2 regions of the Exiguobacterium sp. UBA3968 genome follow, and region 2 is predicted to be linked to the other one. Evidence: a T-box and tRNA genes for the amino acid it is inferred to sense, from the RefSeq annotation. Region 2 holds a T-box; the other holds one or more tRNA genes.
What was found. The T-box of region 2 lies ahead of alaS (alanine--tRNA ligase). A T-box ahead of a tRNA ligase gene usually reads a tRNA of that ligase, here a tRNA-Ala.
Positions count from the first base shown of each region.

Region 1: it has a tRNA-Ala gene. The T-box ahead of alaS (alanine--tRNA ligase) is inferred to sense a tRNA for this amino acid. The anticodon was not compared.

Region 1 is NZ_DGCW01000005.1:2,106,760-2,114,204, reverse strand. It holds gene B3S86_RS12575 (ATP-binding cassette domain-containing protein) at 1-1,596, opposite strand, end outside; gene B3S86_RS12570 (redox-sensing transcriptional repressor Rex) at 1,764-2,423, shown strand; gene B3S86_RS12565 (twin-arginine translocase TatA/TatE family subunit) at 2,423-2,620, shown strand; gene tatC (twin-arginine translocase subunit TatC) at 2,628-3,407, shown strand; tRNA gene B3S86_RS12555 (tRNA-Ala) at 3,512-3,587, shown strand; gene B3S86_RS12550 (S8 family serine peptidase) at 3,811-7,445, shown strand, end outside.
Region 2 is NZ_DGCW01000005.1:1,416,896-1,424,340, reverse strand. It holds gene mnmA (tRNA 2-thiouridine(34) synthase MnmA) at 1-817, shown strand, start outside; gene B3S86_RS09220 (tetratricopeptide repeat protein) at 831-1,496, shown strand; gene B3S86_RS09215 (VOC family protein) at 1,544-2,092, opposite strand; gene B3S86_RS09210 (ATP-dependent RecD-like DNA helicase) at 2,209-4,434, shown strand; T-box leader at 4,477-4,687, shown strand; gene alaS (alanine--tRNA ligase) at 4,745-7,387, shown strand; gene B3S86_RS09200 (IreB family regulatory phosphoprotein) at 7,422-7,445, shown strand, end outside.

The DNA of each region.
Region 1 (7,445 bases), 690 kb from region 2:
TGTGTAGTACGAATAATCGCCGAGGTATTCTGTCACACCAGCTTCACTCATCTCGATGACGCGTGTCGCGATCCGATCGATGAAGTACCGGTCATGGGAGACGAAGAGTAGCGTACCTTCATAGTCGACGAGAGCGTTCTCAAGGACCATCTTCGAATCAAGATCCAAGTGGTTCGTTGGCTCGTCAAGGATGAGGACGTTAGTCTTCCGGAGTTTCAGTTTTGCGAGCGCGAGACGTCCGCGTTCGCCACCAGACAATTCATGAACGATTTTGAAGACATCGTCGCCGCTGAACAGGAATTGTCCGAGCACAGAACGGACTTCTTGTTCGCGCATCAGTGGCCATTCGTTCCAAATCTCATCGATGACACGGTTCCGGTCATTGAGTTCCGCTTGCTCTTGATCGTAATACCCGATCGAGACGCCGGTGCCGAAACGGAAATCACCGAAGAGAGGACGTAAACGACCGACGAGGACTTTTAAGAGCGTCGACTTCCCGATTCCGTTCGGTCCGACGAGTGCCAGTGATTCACCGCGTTGCAAGCGGAACGTGATGTCTTTTGAGACAGCTTCTTCGTAACCGATTGCCAATTGATTGACTTGAAGAACGTCATTCCCGCTCTGTTTTTCGATTGGGAAGGACAGGACCGTACTGCGTTCATCTCCATCTGGTCGATCGAGCCGGTCGACCTTCTCGAGCCGTTTTCGAACGCTTTGAGCACGCTTTGTCGTCGTCGCCCGAGCGATGTTTCGTTGAATGAAGTCCTGCATCTTTGCGATTTCTTCTTGCTGCTGTTCGAACTGTTTCATTTCTTGATCGTACAATGCCGCTTTTTGCTCGAGGTACTTCGTATAGTTCCCCGTGAACTTACGACAGACATTACGAGAGAGCTCATAGACGACATTGACGACTTGATCGAGGAAGTACCGATCGTGCGAGACGATCAGAACGGCACCACGATAACCACCGAGGTAACTTTCAAGCCAAGCAAGCGTATCGATATCCAGGTGGTTTGTCGGCTCATCGAGAATGAGAAGCTCTGGTGCTTGCAGGAGCATCTTCGCTAAGGCGAGCCGTGTCCGTTGACCCCCGGACAATGTCTGAATCCGGCGCGAGTAATCATCCGGATAAAAGCGCATGCCGTGCAGGACGGAGCGGATATTCGCTTCGAACTGATAACCACCGGCTTCTGAGAAGTCGTGTTGCGCTTGATCATACGTCTTCAAGAGACGATCGTACGCGACCGGGTCGTTCAAAATGTGCTCCATGCCCATCTCGATTTCCATCCGGCGCAGTGTCCGTTCTTGTTCTTGCAGATGTTCAAAGACGGTCAGCATCTCGTTCCAGATCGTCTCATTCGATTCGAGACCACTGTCTTGCGCGAGATAGCCGATTTTGACATCTTTACCTTTCATGATATCGCCCGAGTCATGACTGAGTTCACCAGCGATGATTTTGAGCAAGGTTGATTTACCGGCACCATTTCGACCGACGAGCGCAATTCGGTCGCGCTCCTGTACTTCTAGTTTGATATTTTCTAAAATCGGCTCGACGCCGAATGATTTCGAGAGTTGGTTGACTTGTAAGAGTATCATTTCCATCCATCCTTCCACCTTTTAGTCTATCACGAACAAAAGCGCGAGGTCCTGCGGAATATATTATTTGTGACTCTATGTGAAGTGGTTTACAATCAAGGAGAGTAGAAAGCTTTTTGCAAAGATTTGGGTGCCACGATGGATGTGGCCGAAGGGGGAACTGCAGGATGAATGGACCAGACACAAAAATTCCACAAGCGACAGCAAAACGGTTGCCGCTATATTATCGTTTCATCCAAAGTTTATACAATTCAGGTAAGCTCCGCGTCTCTTCTGCTGAGTTAAGCGAGGCGGTGAAGGTTGATTCAGCAACGATTCGTCGCGACTTTTCCTACTTTGGGGCACTAGGGAAGAAGGGGTATGGATATAACGTTCAACATCTCTTAACGTTTTTCCGGAAAACCTTGAATCAAGATGAGGTGACGAATGTCGCCTTGATCGGGGTCGGTCATCTCGGAACAGCGTTTGCAAATTATAACTTTTTAAAGAATAATAGTACTCGGATAGTCGTTGCGTTTGATGCGGACGAAGAGAAGGTCGGAACAACGACGCATGACGTTCCAATCTATCATGTTTCGGACATGAAAGAACAAATCGAAGCGAATCAGGTCGATGTCGCCATCTTGACGGTTCCATCCCAGTTCGCACAGTCAGTAGCGGATGAGTTAGTCGAGTATGGTGTGACAGGCATTCTGAACTTCACGCCTGCACGGTTGAACGTGCCAGCGAGCGTTCGGGTTCATCACATCGATTTATCGATCGAGTTGCAGTCGTTAGTTTATTTCATGAAGCATTATTCGCAATCAGCTGAAGGAGTGAAATCATAATGGAAAACCTTATCCCGCTCACGCTAGGTATCGGACCTGCGAGTATCGGATTAATCGCTGTCGTCGCGTTGATCATCTTCGGACCGAAGAAGTTACCGGAATTCGGTCGTGCTGCCGGTCAAACATTGAAAGAGTTCAAGAATGCCACGAACGGCATCATGGACGACGATAAAAAGGACGAACCGAAAGAGAAGTGATTGAATCATGACGGTTGATCAAGAACAAAGCATGACGTCGCACCTAGACGAACTGCGTAAGCGGATTGTCTGGTCGCTCCTCATCGTCGTCGTCCTGTTCGCTGTCGCATTTCCGCTCGTCCGACCGCTCGTCCGTTTTCTGCAAGCGGACTTAAAAGAGCTCGGTATCGGATTAAATGCCTTCAACGTCGCCGATCCTTTAATGTTGTATTTGAATCTTGCGTTCATCATCGCGCTGATTTTAGCGTCACCGTTCTGGATGTATCAACTGTGGGCATTCGTCCGACCAGGGCTTTATGAAAAGGAACAAAAAGCAACACTGACATATATTCCAGTCATCTTCTTTCTATTTTTGGCTGGTGTAGCCTTCTCGTATTTCTGGTTGCTTCCTTTCTTGCTCGAAGTCTCAACGGATCTCGGGAAAGAATTGGGGATCGAGCAAGTCATCGGGGTCGAAAACTACTTCAGTTTCTTGATCCGGTTGACGATGCCGTTTGGTCTTCTCTTCCAATTGCCGGTCGTGACGATGTTCCTGACACGTCTTGGTCTTGTGACGCCATATTTCATGCGAAAGAATCGGAAATATGCGTATTTCGCGCTGTTCGTCGTTGCGGCATTGATCGCACCGCCGGACGTGACGTCACACTTGATGATCTCAGTGCCGTTGTTCGTTCTCTATGAAATCAGTATCTTGATTTCTGCGCGGACGTATAAAAAGGTCTTGATCCTCGAGCAACAGGCAGAGCTTGAACGACAGGCGGATTTGATGCGTGAATTGAATAAATGAATCGTGAATTCCTTCCAGCAATTTCGGGAGGAATTCTTTTTTATGAAAGCGTTATGTTTATATTGATAAAGCAGTTAGCGATGCGTATACTAAAGATAATTCATGGGGGCTTAGCTCAGCTGGGAGAGCGTTTGGCTGGCAGCCAAAAGGTCGTCGGTTCGATCCCGATAGTCTCCACCAAGTGCATACGTTCAACTCCTCGAGTGCTCGAGGAGTTTTTTTTATGTTCCCAGTTAAATTCCTTCCAAATATAAAATGTCACCAAAAAGAAATAAATTAAAAAAATAGACAAATATAAATTGTTTATTTCCATTAACTTCATTAAACTAAAAATACAGAATTTTCTTTAAACTGTTTTATTAGTATTACTACTATGGTTTTACAGAAAAGGGGAAACGAACGCATGAAGAAGAAGATTGCACTTATGGCAGCCGTCTTAATGACGTCTTCCAATCTAGTCAGTGCGCAAGGTGCACTGTCCTCGCAAGACAAAGCGACGGGTCAAAAACCGCAGGCGCTCTCACTGAAGAAATCGGGGCAAGAAAAGAACTACAAACAATCGGATAAAGTCCGAGTCGTCATCGAGATGGAACAAAAACCGGCGATTCAAATCGCCCAATCTCAAAACAAGCGGTATAGCACATTGAGTAATGCCGAAAAGGAATCGATCAAGGATCGACTCGTCAGCGTCCAAAAATCAGTCAAGTCAGCTATCGCTAAAAAGGCGATTCCTGTTACATATAAAGAAAGCTTCACAACCGTCATCAACGGATTCAGTGGTGAAGTGAAGTTCGGTGACATCGAAGATATCAAACAACTCGAAGGAGTCAAAAGTGTACATATCGCGCACGAATATGCGCGCCCAACCGTCGATAAAGGTGCCAAGCCAGACATGCTGTACAGCAAGGACATGGTCAATGCGAAGGAAACGTGGCAGGACTATGGCTTCAAAGGGGAAGGAACCGTCGTCGCGGTCATCGATACGGGGATTGATCCATCGCACAAGGACATGGTCTTGAGTCCAGAGACAAAGGTGGATTTAACCTCTTCGAAGGTCGAGAGTGCGAAAGAAACAAAAGGCTTAAAAGGAAAGTACTTCACGGAAAAAGTACCGTACGGCTATAACTATGCCGATCACGACAGCGAAATCCGTGACTTAGGTGCGGGGGCATCGATGCACGGGATGCACGTCGCAGGTACGGTCGGAGCAAACGGGGATGAAGCGAACGGCGGCATTAAAGGGGTCGCTCCAGAAACACAGCTCCTTGCGATGAAGGTCTTCGGTAACGATCCAGGGATGCCATCGACATTTAGTGATATCTACATCAAAGCAATCGATGATGCCATCGCACTTGGAGCGGACGTCATCAACATGAGCCTGGGTTCGACGGCATCGTTCGTCAACGCAGATGATCCGGAGCAACGCGCGATCGTCAACGCGATGAACAACGGTATCTTGTGTGCGATCTCTGCTGGTAACTCGGCGTTTGCAGGTCATGGTGCGGGTAATCCATATACAGCAAACCCGGATATCGGTGTCGTTGGTGCACCAGGATTGACGAGCCAGGCGCTCCAAGTCGCGTCACTCGAAAATACGAAATTGACGCTTGAAGGCATGGCGCTGACGATTGACGGTCAGGATGCCGGTTATTTGGCATACCAAAAACAAGATTCGCCGAATCCGATTGCCGTCTTCGATAAAGAGAAGAAGGATGTCGTGTATGTCGGTGACGGTCAAGCTTCGAACTATGAAGGTAAAGACGTCAAAGGGAAAGTCGTCTTCGTCGTGCGGACAGGTGATTTTAACTACAGCATGATTCAAGCAGAAGCTGAGAAGCAAGGCGCAGCAGGTGTCATCGTCCGTGGTAAAGTCGATCATGGGGATTACGTCAGCATGGCGCTCAACAATCCGACGATTCCACTCGTGACGCTTAGCATCGCGGACGGGAATGATCTCGAAGCAAAAGCAAAAGAAGGCAAGGCAATCGCAGTGACATTTGACGGAAAAGCGGTCTCAACCGATAACCCGGTCGCAGGACAAATGTCTGACTTCACGTCATGGGGTGTCACGCCAAGCCTCGACTTCAAGCCGGAAATCACGGCACCAGGTGGGAAAATCTATTCGACGCTTAATGATAACGAGTATGGCGTCATGAGCGGTACATCGATGGCAGCACCACACGTCGCTGGTGGAACAGCACTCGTCATGCAACGGATTGCGAAGGACTTCAAAGTCACTGGTGCAACACGCGTTAAACTCGCCAAAAACATCTTGATGAATACATCGCGTCCGCAACTCGATCAAGGAAAATACAACGCACAATTGAAAACAGGCAACTTCTACTCCCCACGTCGTGAGGGAGCTGGACTGATGGATCTTCGTGCTGCGATGAAGACACCAGTCGTCATCACAGAGACAAAGTCAGGTGAAGGCAAGGCATCCTTGAAGGAAGTCGGCGAGAAGTTCACATTCACGCTTGATTTAAAAAACTACAGCAATGAAAAAGTGACGTATAAGCTAGCGGGAACGGTTCAATCAGATCTCGGTGCAAAAGGATCGAACTTCCTTGAAGCAAATGGAATCTTCAAAAAAGGAACGATCGGTACGGTAGATGCCAACACAGGCACATACCCGATCTCATTTGCAGTCGGCTCGAAGAAAGCGAGTTCAGTCTCGATTAATCCGAAGAGCTCAACGAAAGTCAGCGTGTCCGTCGATTTGAAGAACACGACTGACTGGGCGAACGAGCTTCCGCTTGAACAAGTCTTTAAAAACGGCTACTTCGTCGAAGGATTCGTCGGTCTGATCGATACGAAGAGCAAAAATCCAGAACTGACAGTTCCTTATGTTGGATTCAAAGGAAAATGGGATCAAGCTCCGATTTTAGATGCACCATTGTACGATAAAAACAACACGTTCTACGGATTGACAGGTCTAGCGACTGAAGTGAAGGATGATTTCGAATTCCTTGGTACGAATGCCGCTGGAAAAGTTGTCGCGAACAAAGTCTCGTTCTCACCGAACAACGACGGTAGCGCAGATGAAGCTTTCCCGATCATCTCATTCCTTCGCAATGCGAAAAAAGTCGAGTATTCGATTCTTGACCGGAATAAAACAACACTTCAGAAGCTTGATATGCAAACGGACGTCGTCAAGAACTACTATGATAGCGGTTCAGAGGACGGCTACACACCAGTCACAAGCGCTGCTTGGGACGGAACGATCAACGGGAAACCGGTCAAAGATGGTCTTTACTACTACAAAGTCAAATCGGTGATCGATTATCCGAACGCAAAATGGCAGACGAATCTCTTCCCAGTCTATGTCGATACGAAAAAGCCAGCAGCTACTGTGAAATGGGATGCTGCGAAATCAACACTTTCATGGACAGCAGGCGACCAAGGAACAGGAGTTGCGTCATACGATATCCTCGTCAATGGCAAAAGTGTCTTAAAGCAACCACTTGCCGCAACAGAAAAAGCGTACACGTTGACGGATCTGCCGGAGCGCGCGAAGATTGCCTTCGTCGTCAAAGACTATGCTGGAAACAGTGTGAAAAAAGACGTCAACACGACAGGCGTTGATAAAGCCGTACCAAATGTTCAAATCGATACACCGGTCGCTCTTGGTCTTGCAACATCAAAAGTCATCAACACTGCGGGTCATGTCTCTGATGAGTCAGGTATCAAATCGTTTAAGATCAACGGCAAAGCCGTTAAACTACGTTTTGATGCTGCCCAACAAAACTATGCGTTCAGCCATGACGTGACGTACACGACGGATGGCGTCAAGTCATTCAAGGTCGAAGCATACGATGGAAAAGGGAATCGTGTGGCGTTCAACCGTCAAGTCATCATCGACACAGAATTACCAACGATTCGCGTCACAGCACCAAAAACCGTCTCAAGTAAAACAAAAACAGCTGAGATGAAGATCGTACTTCGCGATAACTACAGCGAATTACGCTTCGACTTCAATGGTAGCGCGGAATACCGCCGGACGTTCAAAGAACCGTACGTCATGAAAGCCTTCAAAAA
Region 2 (7,445 bases):
TCCAGACGTCATGTGTAACAAGGAAATCAAGTTCAAAGCCTTCCTCGATCACGCGATGCGTCTTGGTGCCGATTTCGTCGCGACAGGTCATTATGCACGTGCTGTCTATGAAGATGGAGAACATAAATTGCTTCGTGGTGTCGATGCAAACAAGGATCAAACATATTTCTTGAATCAATTGTCGCAAGAGCAAATCGCGAAGGCGATGTTCCCAATCGGTCACATGGAAAAATCAGAAGTGCGCCGGATCGCAGAAGAAGCGAACCTTGCAACAGCTAAGAAAAAAGACTCGACCGGTATTTGCTTCATTGGCGAGCGGAATTTTAAACAGTTCCTCGGTCAATACCTACCGGCACAACCCGGTGAGATGCGGACGCTTGACGGCAACGTCATGGGTCGTCACGATGGATTGATGTACTATACGATGGGGCAACGCCACGGGCTTGGTATCGGTGGCGACGGAGAACCTTGGTTCGTCGTCGGAAAAAACCTAAAAGAGAACATTCTCTATGTCGATCAAGGATTCCATAACGAATTATTGTATTCGGAAGGATTACTTGCTTCAGATGTCAGTTGGACATCTGAACGTCCAGTCGGTGAGACATTCCGTTGCACAGCGAAATTCCGTTACCGTCAACAAGATACAGCCGTCACGGTTCGTGTCCTTGAAGATGGACTCGATGTTTCGTTTGACGAACGTCAACGGGCGATCACACCAGGACAAGCGGTCGTGTTCTATGATGGAGACATCTGCCTCGGTGGTGCGACAATCGATGCAGCCTATAAAGCAGGCGAACGCCTCGCTTATTTAGCGTAAGGAGCAAAAGAAGATGAACTATAATGAAGTAGGGTTCCGGCATCTAGAAGCTGGAAATTATGAATTAGCAGCGCAAGCTTTTAATGATGCGATCGAACAAAACCCAAAAGATCCGACAGCATACGTCAATCTTGGAACATTACTCCAATCGATGAACGACGCTGATCGTGCCCTTCGTTTTTATGACCGGGCACTGATGATTGATAATACGTTTGCGAGTGCCTATTATGCGAAAGGCGCTCTGTTCTTTGCTGCCGATCAACTCGTCGAAGCAGAGGAATCATTGCGCGCGGCGTTATTGTACGGACTTGACGACGCGGATCTCCATTTCATGCTAGGGATGACGTATCAAAAACTCGGTGATCCAGTCCGCGGGTTGCCCCGTTTACAGCGTGCGTCAGAACTAAACGGTGTCGATATCGAGATCGCATTCCAATACGGACTTGCCTTAGCGCAAAACGAGAAGTTGGAAGAAGCGGTCGAGATGTTCGAGCACGTCTTGATGCTTGACGAAACGCATACAGATGCACGATACAATTATGCGATTGCTCTTGCCTTCCTCGGTCAACAGGAAGCCTGTTATGCAGAACTTGAAGCCGTTCTTGCCTATCAGCCGGAACACGCGCTTGCACGAGATGCAAAAGCGAAGATGGATGCGTTATTAAAACAAGCAGATTGATCTAAAAAAAGACGATTCCAGGCGGAGTCGTCTTTTTTGTATGGTATTTAATTCCCGACTTCACGGATGACACGAAGCGGAGGTCCGGAAAAGTCTTCATAGGCTTCATCCATGTTTTTCGTATACAGTTCGATGACGTTATTTTCTGTATCCTTGAAATAAGCGGAATACTCTTTTTGGTTCGAGGTCTCCTGTTCATCCCATTCTCTGAGCTTCACGGTGATTGAAGCTTCCCGAAGCTGATTTAAGGCTTGCTGGAACTCGTCCTTCTCAACGTAAAAGGCACAGTGGACATGGACTCCGCCTTCATCGTACAACGTATCCCATTCGGAGACCGGTAAATGTTTAACGGTTCGTTCTTCCATCGTGAAGTCCCGTTTCAGCCAAAGACCGAGTCGGGTGTTGCCGCCAATGTAGAGCCACGTTGCCCAGACCCCATCTTGTTTAGATTGTTCTTTGCTCGGCTCAGCATCCTCAGGTGCCCATTGCTCGACAATCGGAATACCAAGTGTCCCATTCCAAAAGCCAAGGGCGCGATCCATATCCTCGACTTCAAGTACTAATTCACACAATCCTGCAATCGGTAAACGTGCCATCCTTGAACTCCTCCTCTTAACGAAATGTTTCAGGGTATCTTTCCCTGATTTAAAATCCGGTAAACGAGTGCTATGATGAAAGCAGCGAATGAAAAAGAGAGAAAGAAGGTGGAGTGATGGAGCACCCCCATCAAGTCGTCGGGCGCGTCAAACGTGTGCTCTTTTCTTCTGAAGAGGAAGCACACTCCATTGTACTGGTCGCCGTCAAAGAAAAGAACTTTGAATTAAAAGAGACCGAGCTCGTCATTACGGGTACAGGAGTCGGAATCGAACTCGGAGGGACGTATCAAGCATTCGGTCGTCTCGTTGATCATCCTCGCTTCGGAAAACAACTGAAGGCGGAGCTGATTCGCCGATCGGTTCCGATGACCAAACATGCGACGATCCGCTTCTTGACGAATGGTTCGTTCACCGGCATTGGTCCGAAAACAGCGAAAAATATCGTCGATGCTCTCGGAGAAGACGCAGTGGATCTCATATTAAAGGATGAACGGGTACTGAATCAGGTGCCTGGGTTGAAACAAAAACAAGCCGACATCATATTGAATCGACTCGCCACGTTATACGGTGTCGATCAGTTGATGCTGTTCTTAGCACCGTTTGATGTCACACCGAAGCTAGCGGCAAAGATCTATGCCGCGTACGAGGGCGACGCCATGGCACGGATTCGGGAGAATCCGTATTCCTTGATGTATGAAGTAAACGGGATCGGCTTTAAGACAGCCGATCATATTGCCGCGCACCTCGGACTTGTCGGGCTACATCCAGAGCGTGTCGCTGCTTCGATCATGCATATATTAGAACAAGAAGCGGGCGAGGGACATGCCTTCGCGACGGTCGACTCTCTGTTGCAACGGGCACCCCGTCTACTAGGGGAAGATCCGGGAGAGCGGCTGGAACAAGCGATCGAACTGTTGCTCGCTGAAGATAAGGTCAAGCTTGAAGAAGGTTGCTTGTATTTACCGACGATCTTTTATGCGGAAGTCCGAGCGGCGAAGGAGCTAGCACGCGTCATGGCAAACGGTGCTGAACAAGAAGTCGATGTCGCGACGATTCTTGAAGCAATCGGGCACCTCGAAGAACAGTTTGGCATGGAATATGCCGCGCAACAGCGAGAAGCGATCGAGTTAGCGGTCAAAGCGCCGCTGATGGTCTTGACTGGTGGACCGGGTACCGGTAAGACGACTGTCATCAAGGGAATTTTGCATGCGTTGCAAGAAATTCATGACTGGCCGCTTGAGAAGAGTCGCGTCAAGACAGGGGATGTCTATCCATACGTCCTTGTTGCACCGACGGGACGTGCCGCTAAACGTCTATCGGAAGCAACAGATGTACCGGCGATGACGATTCACCGTCTCTTAAAGTATGACGGAACGAACTTCCAACTGAATGAGGATCAGCCGATCACGGGAAAAGTACTGATCATCGATGAATCGTCGATGATTGATATCTACTTGTTATCGAGTTTGCTTCGCGCCGTCCCGAATGGCATGAAGATCTTGTTCGTCGGTGACCGCGATCAATTGCCATCCGTCGGTCCAGGACAGGTGCTGGCAGACTTGATGGATACGGAAGGAATTCCCGTCGTCCGTTTGAACGTCGTCCATCGTCAAGCAGAAGATTCTTCGATATTGCGTCTTGCGCACGATTTGAAGAACCGGACGACGTCTGCTGATTTGTTATCACCACTTGCGGATCGCCGCTTCTATACTGCGTCTCCGCAAGAAACGTTACGGGGCATCTCGGCCTTCGCGGAAAAAGCACTCGCAAAAGGCTACTCGAAATTCGATGTACAGGTCCTCGCGCCGACCTACCGGGGTCAGGTCGGGATCGACGAATTGAATGTCGCCTTGCAACGCGTCTATAACCCGGAGGAACCGAAGAAACGGGAAGTCAAACAAGGAACGCGGATTTACCGGACCGGGGACAAGATTCTCCAGCTCGTCAACAATGCGGAAGAAAACGTCTATAACGGAGATATCGGCGAAATCGTCAATATCTTCTTCGCTAAAGAGAATGTCGATAAAGTCGATAAAATCATCGCCCGGTTCGATCAGACGGAGGTCGAGTACAACCGGAGTGATTGGGATCAATTCACGCACGCCTATGCGATTACGATCCACAAAGCGCAAGGATCTGAGTTTCCGATCGTCTTGATGCCGGTCTATTTCACGGGGGCGTTCAAACATTCCCGAAATTTAATTTATACGGCAGTTACTCGGGCAAAATCGAGTTTGTTATTATTCGGTGATCCGCGTGCGTTCCATAAAGCGTCGCAAGAAGAGGAACCCCGGCGCCGAACACGATTGATCGAACGACTCGGTGGGGTGACAAAGACTTGACGGATGCTGTTCGATAGGTAATAATCACGATAGATGAATGGACGTAACACGTTGATGGAAGATAAGTAAAAGGAAAACTCGAGTCCAGAGAGAAGTGAGTCTGCTGCAATCACTTTCTCGAGTCCCTTTGAAGCTCCTTCCGGAGTCGGGTGTAAACACCTGCGGGTCATCCCCGTTATCAGATGTTCGAGGTAGGCAATAGGTTGCTTACGAACGAGGGTGGTACCACGGAAGCGATGCTTTCGTCCCTTTTCAGGGATGAAAGCATCGCTTTTTTGCGTCCAAATAAAACCAATGGAGGTAACTGTTCATGAAAGCTCTAAAACCATTAACGGGTGCACAAATCCGTCAGATGTATCTTGATTTCTTCCAAAGCAAAGGGCATGCGATCGAACCGAGTGCTTCACTCGTGCCGGTCGAGGATCCATCGCTCTTGTGGATCAACTCGGGTGTTGCAACACTCAAGAAATATTTTGATGGTCGTGTCATTCCTGATAATCCACGTATCGTCAACGCACAAAAATCAATCCGGACGAACGATATCGAAAACGTCGGGAAAACAGCGCGTCACCATACGTTCTTCGAGATGCTTGGAAACTTCTCTGTCGGTGATTACTTCCGTGAAGATGCAATCAAATGGGGTTGGGAACTCTTGACGAGTGATGACTGGTACGGTCTTGACCCAGAACGTCTTTCGGTCACGATTCATCCGGAAGATGATGCAGCGCGTCAAATCTGGCTTGAACTCGGCGTACCGGCTGAGCGGATCATTCCGCTTGAAGATAACTTCTGGGAAATCGGTGAAGGTCCATCTGGTCCGAATACGGAAATCTTCTTCGATCGTGGTCCAGCTTTCGGAGACGATCCGAACGATTCAGAACTTTATCCAGGTGGCGAAAACGAACGCTATCTCGAGATCTGGAATATCGTCTTCAGTCAGTACAACCACGACGGACACGGCAACTACACGGAACTTCCGCGTAAAAACATCGATACTGGGATGGGACTCGAACGGATGGCGTGTGTCATGCAGGACGTGCCGACGAACTTCGATACGGATCTGTTCATGCCGATCATTCATAAGACAGAAGAAATCAGCGGCAAGATATACCGTGATGATTCGAAACTTGATGTAGCATTCAAAGTCATCGCAGACCACATCCGTACTGTATCATTTGCAATCGGTGATGGGGCTCTTCCTTCGAATGAAGGACGTGGATATGTCCTTCGTCGTTTACTACGCCGTGCGGTTCGTTATGCGAAGATGCTCGGGATTGAACGTCCGTTCATGTATGAACTCGTTGATACGGTCGGGAACGTCATGGTTGACTTCTACCCACAAGTTCCGGAAAAAGCGGACTTCATCAAACGCGTCATTAAAAACGAAGAAGAACGTTTCCATGAGACGCTTCATGACGGTCTTGCAATCTTGAACACGGTCGCTCAGACGTCTAAGGCAAACGGTGAGCACGTCATCAGTGGCGAAGATGCGTTCCGTCTGTATGACACGTATGGTTTCCCACTCGAATTGACAGTTGAGTATGCGGAAGATCATCAGATGTCTGTTGATGAAGAAGGCTTCAAACAAGCGATGGACGCACAACGTCAACGTGCGCGGGCAGCACGTGAAGAGAGCGGTTCGATGCAACAACAATCGGAAGTCCTCTCGACACTAAAAGATAAAAGTACGTTCGTCGGCTATACCGACCTTAAGGCGGATGCAAAAATCATCGCATTGTTGCATGATGGAGAACGAGTCACAGAAGTGGCTGCTGGTGAAGAAGCGCAAGTCATTCTCGATATCACGCCGTTCTACGCTGAAAGTGGTGGTGAAGTCGCGGATACAGGAACAATCGAAGGCAAAGACTTCGTTCTTGATGTCAAAGATGTTCAAAAGGCACCAAACGGTCAAAACTTGCATACGGTCATCGTCCGTACAGGAATCGCAACGGAAGCGGCGGATGTCGTTGCAAACGTCGAAGCAGCAGAACGTAAAGCCGTCACGAAAAACCATACAGCAACACACTTGCTTCATAAAGCATTGAAAGACACGCTCGGAACACACGTCAACCAAGCGGGATCACTTGTTTCTCCAGAACGTCTCCGCTTCGACTTCTCACACTTCGGTGCCGTGACACAAGAAGAGTTGACAAAAATCGAACAAGACGTCAACCAAGCGATCTGGGCATCATTACCGGTTGATATCGAAGAGATGAACATCGCTGATGCAAAAGCAAAAGGCGCGATGGCATTGTTCGGTGAGAAGTACGGGGAAACGGTCCGTGTCGTCTCAGCAGGCACATACTCGATTGAATTGTGTGGCGGAATCCACGTCGGAAACACTGCAGAGATCGGTCTGTTCAAGATCGTCTCAGAGTCTGGGATCGGTGCAGGTACACGCCGGATCGAAGCCGTGACAGGTGCAGGCGCGTATCGTGTGATGAATCAACACTTGGAAACACTCGAACAAGCAGCAGCTGTCTTGAAAACGAAAACGACGGAAGTTCCGGTCCGTATCGAAGCACTGCAACAACAACTTCGTGAGACGGAACGGGCGAACGAATCGTTGCAAGCAAAACTTGCGAACATCGAAGCTGCTTCACTAAAGGACGATGTTGAGGAAATCAACGGCGTACGTGTGCTTGCAAAACGTGTCGACGTCTCAGATATGGATGCCCTTCGCGGTATGATGGATGAGTTGAAGAGCTCACTCGGATCAGCAATCATTGTTCTCGGTAGTGCGCAAGGTGAAAAAGTCAATCTCGTCGCAAGCGTTTCAAAAGATTTAATCGACCAAGGCTATCATGCTGGTAAATTGATCAAGGAAGTCGCAACACGCTGCGGTGGTGGCGGTGGCGGTCGCCCTGACATGGCTCAAGCTGGTGGGAAAGATGCGTCGAAATTAGAAGAAGCACTCGCGTACGCTTCACAATACGTGCAATCACTGGCATAATAGAAACGTAGTGTATATGAAAGAGGTGATGAACGTGAGTCAGATGGATCAAACGATG